One region of the Streptomyces sp. NBC_01288 genome, then DNA from elsewhere that is predicted to be linked to it. Evidence: riboswitches for the same ligand, from Rfam matches in the RefSeq annotation. Region 1 holds a riboswitch; each other region holds the start of a gene.
The links. Region 1 has a riboswitch for S-adenosylmethionine ahead of OG194_RS05135 (amino acid ABC transporter permease). Riboswitches for the same ligand answer to the same signal wherever they lie in the genome.
Positions count from the first base shown of each region.

Region 1 (4,508 bases):
GCAACGCCGACCGGTTCCTCGCGGCCGGCCTCTACGGCTGGCAGTTCGCCAACGCCTGCGAACTGATGCGGGACTACAGCGGGTTCCATCTCGCCGCCGCCCAGCAGATGCTGGCCAACGTCTTCTACCCGCTCAACAACAGCTTCCTGACCAACCACAACGACGCCTGCATCACCAACTACTGGGCCAACTGGGACCTGTGCAACATGGCCTCGATCCTGGCCATCGGCATCCTCAACGAGGACTCCGCCAAGTACGACCAGGCCGTCACCTACTTCAAGTCCGGTGCGGGCAACGGCTCCATCGCGCACGCCGTGCCGTATCTGTACACCGACTCGGACGGCTACGCGCTCGGCCAGTGGCAGGAATCCGGCCGCGACCAGGGCCACACCGTCCTGGGCATGGGCCAGATGGGCGCGATCTGTGAGATGGCCTGGAACCAGGGCGACGACCTCTATTCGTACGACAGCCGTCGCTTCATGAAGGCCGCCCAGTACGTCGCGAAGTACAACAGCGGCAGCGACGTGCCCTTCACCACCTACACCTGGGGTACCGGACAGAGCTGCGCCCAGTCGTCCCAGACGGTGGTCTCCTCCGCCTCGCGCGGCCAGATCCGCCCGGTGTGGGCGATGCTCCACTTCCACTACAACCGGCGGATCGGCCTCGACGACAAGTACATCTCGGCCATGTACTACGACCTCGTCGCACCCGAGGGCGGGGGAGGTGACTACGGCTCCGACAGCGGCGGCTACGACCAGCTCGGCTTCGGCACCCTGATGTACGCGAAGTAGCGGCCCGGGATGTCCACGGGTCGGGCATCGGTGCCCGACCCGTGGACGCCCTCTTGACCCCGGGCGACGGCGGATCGACACTCCAGTAGGGAATCCTAGTGAACAGGTAGGGAAACAATGGGGCGCCTTGAGTCGGTCACCACCAGCCGCGTGGACCGTTCGCCTCTTCTGACCTCCCGCCGTCACATCGACCTGCTGCGGGTCTGCAGCGCGCTGAACCCCCCGCGCTGAGCCCTGTCCTCCGCTCGACGACGCTTCCGCCGCGCGTACGTCCACGCGCCCGTACCCGGGGAGTCCCATGTCCAGCACGCCTCTCGCCGCCATCCCCTCACCCCGTACCGCCCCCGTGTTCCGGGGCCGGATCGGACGCGACGCGCGCAGCGGGCACTACGCCGTGCCGCGCCGCTACCGCCTGCATCTGTCCACCGCCTGCGCCGACGGCCTCCGCATCGCCGTCACGCACAGCCTGCTCGGCCTCGACGAGAGCTGTCCGGCCGTGTTCCTGTCCGCCGTGCCCGACTGTCCGAGTGGTGGACACTCCGCGCTGCGCCCGCTCTACGAGGCGAGCGCGCACCGCTACTCCGGACCGGCCGCCGCGCCGGTGCTCAGCGACGACTGGTCCGGCCGGATCGTCAGCACCCACGCCCCCGACATCACGCGCGACCTCGCCCGGCACTTCGGCGAGGGCGGACCCCAGTTGTACCCGTGCGGCGCCGAGTCTGAGATCGAGGCCGTCGAGCGGCTGTGCGCCGAAGGCATCGAGGACGCCGCGCAGCGCGCCGGCGCGGCCGGTGTCGAACAGGACGAGCGTGACGAGGCGTTGGGCCGGTTGCTGGAGACGCTCGGCTCGCTGGACCGGTGGCTGGACGGCCGCGAGCACATGATTCGCGACGAACTCACCGCAGCCGACGTCGAGTTGTGGGTGTCACTGGTCCAACTCGACACCGTGCATCGCAACCACCTGGATGCCGCCGCCGTGCAGCGCATCGCCGACCACCCCCACCTGTGGGCCTACGCCCGCCGCCTGGCCGCCCACCCGGCCTTCGGCACCCACCTCGACCTCGACGGCATCGCCCGCCGTCACCACGCCCATTGCCGGGGCCTGGAGGCCGCCGGCGCGGCCGTCCAGATCCTGGACTGGGCTGCCCACGCGGCGGACGAAACGGGAGCTTGCCGCAGCTGAGGGCCGTCCGGGCCGTCCAGTTGGTGGACGGCCATTGACATACGTTCGGACATTTGTCTTAACTTGCGACCCAGAACGGTCATGAGTGTCAGCGACAAGCCCTGGCTTGCTGACCGGCAACCCTCGCACGCGGTGGGGTGCCCCAGGTGACGACCGGACCGGATGACGTTCGGTAAGCGCGAGGCCCCGCGGGGCCGGAACAGTGACAGGTGACGCCATGTACGCAGCTCCCAGGACGGCCACATGCCGCCCGCAGGGCTGCGTACGGTCGTACGCCAACCTGTTCGTCGCCGACCGCGCTGTCGATCTGCTCCGGGTCAGCAGCGCACTGTGTACCGCCTCGGGCCGCGCCCGCTGTCGGGCCTGACGACCAGTCGGCCGACGCGCCTCTGACGCACACCCGATCCCGTCGGTGTGCCTGCCCCCTCCCCGCCCCCGGTCCCGTGCACCCGCGCGTACCGTCCGCCGTCGCGCGTCCACTGCCACGGACCGGGGTCTGTGAACCTGCCGGAGCCCACCATGAGTGAACCCCCAGGCACCACCGTGTCCCTGGCCGACGCCCCGTCGACTGATGCCCCGTCAAAACCCCTGACCGCACAGCGAGTTCAGCCGCTGCGCCGGCCCGGCCGGTGGATCGTCACCCTGGTCGTGCTGGTGCTCGTCGCCCAGTTCGTCCACGGACTGGTCACCAACTCCTTCTATCAGTGGGACCGCTTCGGCTACTGGTTCCTGCGCCCGACGATCCTCGACGGACTCGTCATCACCCTCGAAGTGGCCGCACTGAGCGCGGTGTTGGGCCTCCTCGGCGGCATCCTGCTCGCCCTGGCCCGACTCTCCAAGAGCCCGGTACTGCGCGCGGCGAGCTGGACCTATGTATGGGCCCTGCGCTCGATCCCGCTCATCGTGGTGCTGATCTTCCTCTACAACTTCAGCGCCCTGTACCAGACCCTCAGCATCGGCGTCCCCTTCGGCCCCGCCTTCTTCTCCTTCGACGAGTCGAAACTGGCCACCGACATGGCCGTCGCCGTCGTCGGCCTCAGCCTCAACGAGGCGGCCTACGCGGCGGAAGTGGTCCGCGGCGGCATCCTCTCCGTCGACCAGGGCCAGCACGAGGCGGCCTCCGCCCTCGGGCTGCCCAAGGGCTACCAGTTCCGCAAGATCGTCTTCCCGCAGGCGCTGCGCTCGATCACCCCGAACTACGTCAACCAGCTGATCGGCCTGATCAAGAGCACCTCCCTGGTCTTCTACGTCTCGCTGCTCGACCTGTTCGGCTCCGCGCAGACGATGGGCTCCACCTACCCCGGCGACATCGTGCCGCTGCTCCTGGTCGTCACCGTCTGGTACCTCATCCTCACCAGCGTCGTGTCCGTCATCCAGTTCTACGTCGAGCGGCACTACGCCCGGGGCGCCACCCGCTCCCTGCCGCCGACCCCGATCCAGAAACTCCGCACCGGTGTCACCGACCTGCGGGCCCGCATCCGCAGGGAGGCCGCCGTATGACCACGAACACCGTCGAACCGCTGGCGGACATCACACCCGCCGCCGTGGAGGTGCACGACGTGCACAAGTGGTACGGCGCGCACCGGGTGTTGGACGGCGTCGACCTGACCGTGCGGCCCGGCGAGGTCACCGTGATCCTCGGCCCGTCCGGCTCCGGCAAGTCCACGCTGCTGCGGGTCATCAACCACCTGGAGAAGCCCGAGATCGGCTACGTCAGCGTCAACGGCGAGCTGATCGGAGTGCGGCAACAGGGCGGCAGGCTCAAGGAGTTGAGCGAACGGGCCATCCTCGCGCAGCGCAGCCGGATCGGGTTCGTCTTCCAGAACTTCAACCTCTTCCCGCATCTGACCGTGCTGGACAACGTGGCCGCCGCCCCGGTCGCCACCGGCAGGCTCAGCAAGCCCGAAGCCCTGGAACTGGCAAGGGAGTTGCTCGGCCGCGTCGGACTCGCCGAGAAGACCGGCGCCTACCCGAGGCAGCTCTCCGGCGGTCAGCAGCAGCGCGTGGCCATCGCACGCGCCCTCGCCCTGCGCCCCGGCGTCATCCTCTTCGACGAACCGACCTCCGCCCTCGACCCCGAGCTCGTCGGCGAAGTCCTCGCCGTCATCAAGGACTTGGCGACCAGCGGCACCACCCTCGTCATCGTCACCCACGAGATCGGCTTCGCCCGCGAGGTCGCCGACCGGGTCGTCTTCATCGACGGCGGAAAGATCGTCGAACAGGGCCCGCCCCACGAGGTCCTCGACAAGCCACAGCACGAACGGACCAGGGACTTCCTCAGCAAGGTCCTCTGACCCCACCCGCACGTCCCCCTTCAGCAGCCCCGCACTTCCACCTTCAGCAGCCCTCAACACCGAGCCTAGGAACAGCCATGTCTACGCCCAGCCTTCGCAGCAGACTCACTCGCGGACTCACCGCGGGAACCGTCCTCGCCTCCCTCGCCGGCGGTCTCGCGGCCTGCGGCGGCGACAGTGACGCGGCCACCACGTCCGGCAGCGCCGCCTCCGGCACGGTCACCGTGGGCGCTCTCTCCA
Region 1 covers NZ_CP108427.1:1,128,071-1,132,578, reverse strand. Annotated here, with positions in the region: gene OG194_RS05150 (alginate lyase family protein) at 1-791, shown strand, start outside; gene OG194_RS05145 (putative leader peptide) at 909-1,022, shown strand; gene OG194_RS05140 (glutathione S-transferase C-terminal domain-containing protein) at 1,090-1,974, shown strand; SAM riboswitch class IV at 2,052-2,159, shown strand; gene OG194_RS05135 (amino acid ABC transporter permease) at 2,494-3,474, shown strand; gene OG194_RS05130 (amino acid ABC transporter ATP-binding protein) at 3,471-4,268, shown strand; gene OG194_RS05125 (ABC transporter substrate-binding protein) at 4,346-4,508, shown strand, end outside.

Region 2 (4,508 bases), 6.5 Mb from region 1:
CATCGCCACCAAGCGGGTCTGCCTCGGCCTCCAGCGCCGCGACCGGGACAAGGTGCTGCACGGCCGCGAGTCGGGCATCATCAAGCGCCTGCCGCACGGTGAGTTCGTCGAGATCCACGAGCCGCTCAGTCAGGACGCGCTGCACACGCTCACCGCGCACGAGCAGTACGAGCCGGCCGCGATCGGTGCGACCGTCGACGACAACGGCGTCGAGCGCAAGGTGAAGGGCTCCCAGAAGCTGCGCGCCAAGCTGAGCGAGGCGTACTACGGCGAGGAGTCCCAGATCCCCAAGCCCACCGTCGAGGAGTACAAGGAGATCACGAGCGGCCACGGCCACCACTGATCGCTGAGGCGTCGCCACGCCACAGTCGAAGGGCCCCGTCCGAACACCGGACGGGGCCCTTCGCCGTGCCCCGCGCTGGATAGGGTGGGGACGCCTATTAAAACCAAGTTTCTACGACACTCAGGAGCGGCCGTATGAGCGCTGTGACCCCCGCTGGAGGCGACACCGCGGCGGCCCGTTCCTGGCCCGACGTACTGAGCGCGCTGCTGGCCGGACAGGACCTGAGCACCGCCGACACGGCGTGGGCGATGGACCGCATCATGAGCGGCGAGGCGGCGGACGCCCAGATCGCGGGCTTCCTGGTGGCGCTGCGGGCCAAGGGCGAGACCGTCGAGGAGATCAACGGCCTCGTCGAGACGATGTACGCCCACGCGAAGCCGCTGGACATCCCGGGGCCGGCCGTCGACATCGTCGGTACGGGCGGCGACCGGGCCAAGACGGTCAACATCTCGACGATGTCCGCCATCGTGATCGCCGGCACCGGCGCGAAGGTCGTCAAGCACGGCAACCGCGCCTCGTCCTCGGCGAGCGGTTCCTCCGACGTGCTGGAGCGGCTCGGCATCAACCTGGAGCTGTCGCCCGAGCGGGTCGCGCAGGTGGTGGAGGAGGCCGGGATCACGTTCTGCTTCGCGGCCAAGTTCCACCCCACGATGCGGTTCGCGGGCGCGGTCCGGCGGGACCTGGGGGTGCCGACCGCGTTCAACCTCCTCGGCCCGCTCACCAACCCGGCCAGGGTCACCTCGTCGGCGGTCGGCTGCTTCGACACCCGCATGGCCGGGCTCATCGCGGGCGTGCTGGCCGAACGCGGCTCCTCCGCGCTGGTGTTCCGCGGCGACGACGGCCTCGACGAGCTGACGACCACGGCCACCTCCCGGGTGTGGATCGTCCGCGACGGCAAGGTCACCGAGGAGTCCTTCGACCCGCGGGACGTCGGCCTCGAACTGGTCCCCGTGGAAGCCCTGCGCGGCGCCGACCCCGAGTACAACGCGGGCGTCGCCCGCCGTCTCCTGGACGGCGAGACGGGCCCCGTAAGGGACGCCGTACTCCTGAACTCGGCGGCGGCCCTGGTGGCGCTGGAGGCCGGGGACGGGCCGCTGGTGGACCGGATCCGGGCCGGGATGGAGAAGGCGCGGGAGTCGATCGACTCGGGGGCGGCCAAGCGCACGCTGGAGCGCTGGGCCGCCGCCAGCAACGCATAGCGGTACGGCGGTCGTCGTCCCGCGATCCGGACACGGGTTGCGGGACGACGATCACCTCGCGTAAGTTTTCCGACCAGGTCATGAGTGACAGTCATGAGGCCCCGGCCGACTGTCCGGCAACCCTCCGTCCGTGGCGGGGTGCCCCGGGTGAAGACCAGGCCGTAGGCAGCGAGGTCTGCGGCAAGCGCGGGCCCCTCGAAAGACACCAGGGGTCCTGGTCATCGAGGGAGCTCTCTGTGAGCAAGCGAATGCGATAGGGCGCGAAGCCCCCACTCCGCACATCCCCCTTCACCCTTTCCTGCGCCGAAGCCATGCCCCCTCGCGCAGTGAATTCGCCTGCCTCTCACGGGAGTTCGCCATGTCTGTCTCCACTGTTGCCGCCGCCCAGACCATTTGTGCCCAGCTGCCCGTTCTCGGCCGGGATGTCACCGTCCCGCTCGTCACGGGCGGCGAAGTCACCTACGCGGCGCTCGACTACGCGGCCAGCGCCCCCGCCCTCCAGCGCGTCTGGGACGACGTGGCGGCCTACGCCCCGTACTACGGCAGCGTGCACCGAGGCGCCGGTTACCTCTCGCAGCTCTCCACCGACCTGTTCGAGAACGCCCGCAGGACGGTCGAGGAGTTCCTGGACTGCCGCGCCGACGACCAGCTGATCTTCACCCGCTCCACCACGGACTCCCTGAACCTCCTCGCCGCCGCCCTCCCGGCCGACTGCCAGGTCTTCGTCTTCGAGACCGAGCACCACGCGTCCTTGCTCCCGTGGAAGGACGCCCGGGTCACCTACCTCAACGCCCCGCGCACCCCGGGCCAGGCGGTCGAGACCCTGGAGCAGGCACTCGCCGCCCGCGACCCTCAGGGCCCGGCCCTGGTCTGCGTCACCGGCGCCTCGAACGTCACCGGCGAACTGTGGCCCGTACGGGAGTTGGCGGCCGCGGCTCACGCCCACGGCGCCCGTATCGTCCTGGACGCCGCCCAACTCGCCCCGCACCACCCGGTGTCCGTCCAGGACCTCGACGTCGACTGGATCGCCTTCTCCGGCCACAAGCTCTACGCCCCCTTCGGCTCGGGCGTCCTGGCCGGCCGCGCGGACTGGCTCCAGGCGGCCGACCCCTACCTCGCGGGCGGCGGCGCCAGCCGCAAGGTCACCCGGCGCGAGGACGGGGGAGTGGACGTGGAGTGGCACGACAGCGCGGCCCGGCACGAGGCCGGTTCCCCGAACGTCATCGGCGCCTACTCCATCGCCTCGGCCTGCAAGGCACTGACGGAGGCGGGCTTCGACACGCTGGTCGCCCGAGAGCAGCACCTGATCGAGAAGGTGCGCGCGGGCCTGGCAGAGGTTCCGGAGGTGCGCGTCTTGTCGTTGTTCGGCGACGACGCCCCCCGGGTGGGCGTGATCTCCTTCGTGGTCGACGGCTGGAACAGCTCCCACTTCGCCGCCGCCCTCTCCGCGGAGTACGGCATCGGAGTCCGAGACGGCCTCTTCTGCGCCCACCCGCTGGTCCGCACCCTGCTGGGGTCCGACCCGCAGACCCAGGGCGAGTGCGGCGCCCCCGAGGCGGCCCCGGGTGAAAAGTCCCTCAACGCGATCCGGGTCAGCTTCGGCGCGGGCACCCCGGACGAGCACGTCGAGCGGTTCGTGACGGCGGTACGGGAGCTCGTGACCGACGGCGCGAAGTGGAACTACCGTACGCAGGACGGCCGTTGCGTACCGGCCGTGTGACCGTCCAGGGGCGGGGACACCACCTGGGGTGAGCTGAGCGGCGGCGGCCGAAGGCTTGGGCGAGCCGCTGGGCGAGGCGGTCGTACGGCGTGTGCCGCGTCTCCTCGGCGGCAGGTCCGTCCACTCGTACGAGGAGGGGTTCGTCCTCGTACCCGGTACGCGGATCCGTCGCTGGGCGGACGTGACGCACTGGCGTTCCATCAGGGACATGAGCTTCAGACGAGACGAGCAGCGTCGAGCACGGTTTCGCCGTCGACGAGTGGCAGACCACGGAGACGGACGAGGAGCGCCCCGGGAACCAGTGGACACGTCCGTCGCCGACCATGTTCGGCAGCGGGTGGCGGACGACCAGGTGCTCTCGATACTGGACCGGCTCAACGCGATCCGGGTGAGCCTCGGCGCGGGAACGCCGGACGAGCACGTCGAGCGTTTCGTAGACGCGGTACGCGAACTGGTGACTAAGGGCGCCGAGTGGACCTACCACACGGAGAACGGCCGCTGCGTCCCGGCGGTGTGATCTCGACTGACGTCAGGGGCGTGCCCTGAAGGGGCGCGAGGAACTGCGCGACCAGCCACGACGAACCGGTCACCCGCAAACGATCCGCGCCCCCACCCCACTAGGCGCTCATCTCAAGAGTCCAGCCCGATCGCGAACGCCGCCTCAAGGTCATGCTGCGAGTACGTCCGGAACGCCACGTGCGTATCCGTCCCCTCGACCCCGGGGATCTTGCTGATCCGCCCAGGGATCACCTCGGCCAGGTCCTCGTGCTGCCGCACCCGAACCATCGCGATCAAGTCATACGTACCGGTGACGGAGAAGACCTCGCTCACGGATTCGAGCGCGGCGATCGACTCGGCGATCTCCGGAATCCGGTCCACGCTGGTCTTGATGAGGACGATCGCGGTGATCACGGCTGGTTCTCTCCCTCGGGGACCGTTACTGGGGCGGGCCCAACTCTAGTCGTACGACCGAATCGCACCCACGCGTAACCGAAGCCCAGCGTGAAGCCCACCAAGTGGGCGAGGTACGCCACCCCGGGCCCCTGCGCCGCCTGGCCCGCCGCCAGCCACTGGAGGGCCGCCCAGAACGGCAGCACGACCCACGCGGGGAACCGCAGCGGCAGGAAGAAGAGGAAGGGGAGGAGACTCGTCACGCGGGCCCGGGGGAACAAGTACAGGAACGCCCCGAGGACCGCCGAGATCGCCCCGGACGCGCCGACCAGCGACTGCTCGGAGTCGGCGTTGG
Region 2 covers NZ_CP108427.1:7,643,675-7,648,182, forward strand. Annotated here, with positions in the region: gene qcrB (cytochrome bc1 complex cytochrome b subunit) at 1-343, shown strand, start outside; gene trpD (anthranilate phosphoribosyltransferase) at 478-1,542, shown strand; SAM riboswitch class IV at 1,619-1,735, shown strand; gene OG194_RS34500 (aminotransferase class V-fold PLP-dependent enzyme) at 1,901-3,262, shown strand; partial or broken gene OG194_RS34505 (aminotransferase class V-fold PLP-dependent enzyme) at 3,636-3,779, shown strand; gene OG194_RS34510 (Lrp/AsnC family transcriptional regulator) at 3,893-4,174, opposite strand; gene OG194_RS34515 (rhomboid family intramembrane serine protease) at 4,171-4,508, opposite strand, start outside.
Region 2: linked by a shared signal. The riboswitch ahead of OG194_RS34500 (aminotransferase class V-fold PLP-dependent enzyme) and the one ahead of OG194_RS05135 (amino acid ABC transporter permease) in region 1 are both predicted to bind S-adenosylmethionine.

Region 3 (4,508 bases), 4.6 Mb from region 1:
GAGCCATGCCTAACTCCCCTATTACTGGCCCTTGCACGGACCCGCACTTCGCGGATCCGGGTCAGACCTCACCCCCCACAGGATTGGGGGCGTGCGCCGGAACGCGTCGACCGCGGCCGAATGTATCCGTCCAACTGCCGTCTGCAACAGGTCAATCCGACGAGAATTCCGGGCAGGACCGGTCGGGAATATACGGAGAATTCGTCCGACTTCAGGGCAAGTCGGGCCCGATAAAGGGAACATAACGCGCAAAAGGAATGCACACTTTGGCTACTTCTCATCGCACGCGGAGCGGGTACTCATATGCGTCCGGCATGCGGAGTGGAGCGGGTTCCCCAACTGTACCCCGCTCAACCCTACAGAATTGCCCCCTCCGCTTCTCTCACGGAGGGGGCAATTCGATGAACTCTTGGTAATCGGCGTTACCCAGGGTAATTTCCGGGGCCCGCCAGACCGCCGCTCAGCCGCCGGCGACAGCCGGAATGATCGAGACGCCGGCCCCGTCCGGAGTGGCCGTCTCCAGCCCCTGCTCGAACCGCACATCGTCGTCATTCACGTACACATTGACGAACCGCCGCAGCTTGCCCTGATCGTCGAGCACGCGGGCAGAGATCCCGGCATGGTTCTTCTCCAGGTCACTGATGACCTCGGCGAGGGTGCCGCCTTCGGCGGTCACCTCGGCCTGCCCGCCCGTGTAGGTGCGGAGAATGGTGGGGATGCGGACACTAACGCTCATGCTGATGACCTCCGGTCAGGTGCGGCTTTTGCTTTTAGGGGCGCGGGGAACTGCGCGACCAGCCCCCACCGGGCCCGCAGACGACAACGACGCTACGACGCAAGCCCGGCTTCCCTGAACGACTCAAGGTTCGGCCGGATCGTCGCGGTGAGCCCGGTACCAGCCACCGCGTCCAGCGTCTTCAGACCATCACCGGTGTTGAGGACCACCGTCGTCAGGGTCGGATCCAGCAACCCGTTCTCGATCAGCTTCTTCGCCACACCGACGGTCACCCCACCCGCGGTCTCCGCAAAGATCCCCTCGGTCCGCGCCAGCAACTTGATCGCGTCGACAACCTGCTCGTCGTTGACGTCCTCCACCGCCCCACCGGTCCGCCGAGCGATGTCGAGGACATACGGCCCGTCCGCCGGGTTCCCGATGGCCAGCGACTTCGCGATCGTGTTCGGCTTCTGCGGCCGCACGACGTCATGCCCCGCCTTGTAGGCGACGGAGACCGGCGAACACCCTTCCGCCTGCGCCCCGAAGATCTTGTACGGCCTGTCCTCGACGAGCCCGAGCTCGATCAGCTCCTGCAAGCCCTTGTCGATCTTCGTGAGCTGCGACCCGGAGGCGATCGGCACGACCAGCTGGTCCGGAAGCTTCCACCCCAGCTGCTCGCAGATCTCGTAGGCGAGGGTCTTGGAACCCTCCGCGTAGTACGGCCGGAGGTTGACGTTGACGAACCCCCAGCCCTCGCCCGCCGGGTCACCGATCAGCTCGGAGCAGAAGCGGTTCACGTCGTCGTAGTTGCCCTCGATGCCGACGAGCTCGCCGCCGTAGATCGCGGCCATGACGATCTTGCCCTGCTCCAGGTCGTGCGGGATGAACACGCAGGAACGGAAGCCGGCCCGGGCCGCGGCGGCACCGACGGCACCCGCGAGGTTGCCGGTGGAGGAGCAGGAGAGGGTGGTGAAGTTGAAGGCACGGGCAGCCTCGATGGCCTGGGCCACGACGCGGTCCTTGAAGGAGTGCGTCGGGTTGCCGGAGTCGTCCTTGACGAACAACTTGCCCGCGTCGACGCCCAGTTCGCGGGCGAGGTTGTCGGCCTGGACGAGCTTGGTCCAGCCGGGGTTGATGTTCGGCTTGTCGGCCACGTCGGCGGGGACGGGCAGCAGGGGCGCGTAACGCCAGATGTTCGCGGGGCCCGCTTCGATCTGCTTGCGGAGCTCTTCGGTGTCGTAGGCCGAGAAGTCGTAGGCGATCTCCAGCGGGCCGAAACACTCCTCGCAGGCGAAGACCGGACCGAGCGGGACGCGGTGGCCGCACTCGCGGCAGGACAGCGCGGCGGCGGGGCCGAGATCGACGGCGTCTACGGAGTTCGTGGTGCTTGCAACAGTCTGCGCAGCCATGGAGGCGAGGCCCTTTCCTCATCTTCCTCACGACGCGTTTCGCCATGAGACGGATTTGGCACCTTCCCGAGCCGGGAGCCTCGCCACATCAACGTGACAAGACCGGCTGGAGGGTTGCCGGGGCTTCAACGGGCCGTATCCCTCTGCCCCTCTGGATGAGCGGTGTTCAGTTGTGTATGCGGTTGTGTCACTTGCGTGAGCGTTGACGGCCCCCGACATGCGATGGTCATCAGCGTTGTTCAAGACTGTAACCGAAGGCCAGGACAGTTGAGTGAGCCGTCCGAACCGCGAGACGACGGAATCCACCTGCCGCTACCGCGGCGGGCCTACACACGGTGACCGTCACTCGCCGAGAGAACGCAGAGGAGCCGCGCAACGTGCTGAAGGAAGTCGAGCACTGGCTGAGCACCCGCTCCTGGTCCATGACCGACCGGCCGCTCCACAAGATCCTGGCCGCGAAGCACCGCACGGGCCAGTCGGTCTCCGTCGTGCTGCCCGCGCTGAACGAGGAAGCGACGGTCGGCGACATCGTCGCGATCATCCGTCACGACCTCATGCAGCAGGTCCCGCTCGTCGACGAGATCGTCGTCGTCGACTCGGGGTCCACCGACCGCACCTCCGAGGTGGCCGCCGCGGCGGGCGCCCGGGTCGTGCACCGTGACGACATCCTGCCGCGCATCCCCGCCGTGCCCGGCAAGGGCGAGGTGCTGTGGCGCTCACTGCTGGTCACCAGCGGCGACATCGTCGCCTTCGTCGACGCGGACCTGAAGGAGTTCTCCTCCGACTTCGTCACCGGGATCGTGGGCCCGCTGCTCACCGACCCCGGCGTCGACCTCGTCAAGGCGATGTACGACCGCCCGCTCGGCGGCGCGGCCGGCCAGGGCGGACGCGTCACCGAGCTGATGGCCCGCCCGCTGCTGAACATGCACTGGCCGCAGCTGGCCGGTTTCGTGCAGCCGCTCGGCGGCGAGTACGCGGCCCGCCGCTCGCTGCTGGAGCAGCTGCCGTTCCCGGTCGGGTACGGCGTCGAGCTGGGCATGCTGGTGGACGCGCTGCACCTGGTGGGGCTGGACGCCCTCGCCCAGGTCGACGTCGGGGTGCGCAAGCACCGCCACCAGGACGGGCAGGCCCTGGGGCGGATGGCCGCGCAGATCTACCGCACGGCTCAGCTGCGGCTGGCCCGAGGGCATCTGATCCGGCCGTCGCTCACCCAGTTCGAGCGGGGTCCGGACGGTTTCGAGCCGCGCACGTACTCCGTGGACACGGAGGAACGCCCGCCGATGGCGGACATCACCGAGTACCAGTCACGCAAGGTCGCATAACCACACAGTTACAGACGCTCACGGACGGTCGTATACGGACTCGTGCAGTCCGCCGACGGCCGTCCGTACGTTTGAGCGTTTCCGGCCCGGGCTAGGTTGTGCCGTATGGCTTCTACGTCGTCCCCCTCGCCCGCGTCCGGTGCCGCTCAGGTGCTCGTCGCGTCCAATCGCGGCCCGGTCTCCTACGAGGTGGGCGACGACGGTTCGCTGCGCGCCAAACGGGGTGGCGGCGGGCTGGTGTCCGGGCTGTCGGCGATCGGGCCGGACGCGGGTGCGCTGTGGGTGTGCTCGGCGCTGTCCGACGGCGACCGCGAGGCGGTGCGGCGCGGGGTCGGCGAGGACGGCGTACGGATGCTGGACATCCCGGCGGACGTGCACGCCGACGCGTACAACGGCATCGCCAACTCCGTGCTGTGGTTCGTCCACCACATGCTGTACCAGACCCCGCTGGAGCCGGTCTTCGACGCGGAGTTCCGGCGTCAGTGGGCGTCGTACGAGACGTACAACCGGGCGTTCGCGGAGGCGTTGGCGGACGAGGCGGCGCAGGGTGCCGTCGCGATCGTGCAGGACTACCACCTGTGCCTGGTCCCGGGAATGCTGCGGGAGTTGAGGCCGGACCTGCGCATCGGCCACTTCTCGCACACCCCCTGGGCACCGGCGGACTACTTCCGCATGCTGCCGGACGACATCCGTGAGCAGCTGCTGACGGGCATGCTCGGCGCGGACCGCCTCGGCTTCCTCACCCACCGCTGGGCGGACGCGTTCGCGGCCTGCTGTACGGAGTTCACCGGGGGCGTCGGTGACACCCTGATCGGCGTCCACGGCCTCGGCGCCGACGCCGACTTCCTGCGCGCCCGCTCGCACGAGCCGGACGTGGAGGAGCGGATCGTGGCCCTCCGCGAGGAGATCGGCGAGGGGCGCAGGACGATCGTCCGCGTCGACCGCACCGAACTGTCCAAGAACATCGTGCGCGGACTCCTGGCGTACCGCCAACTCCTCGACGACCACGCGGAGTTGCTGGAACAGGTCGTCCACGTGGCGTTCGCCTACCCCTCCCGGCAG
Region 3 covers NZ_CP108427.1:5,714,309-5,718,816, reverse strand. Annotated here, with positions in the region: gene OG194_RS25775 (cold-shock protein) at 1-7, opposite strand, end outside; gene OG194_RS25770 (MoaD/ThiS family protein) at 461-736, opposite strand; gene thrC (threonine synthase) at 829-2,124, opposite strand; SAM riboswitch class I at 2,140-2,286, opposite strand; gene OG194_RS25760 (glucosyl-3-phosphoglycerate synthase) at 2,502-3,446, shown strand; gene OG194_RS25755 (alpha,alpha-trehalose-phosphate synthase (UDP-forming)) at 3,552-4,508, shown strand, end outside.
Region 3: linked by a shared signal. The riboswitch ahead of thrC (threonine synthase) and the one ahead of OG194_RS05135 (amino acid ABC transporter permease) in region 1 are both predicted to bind S-adenosylmethionine.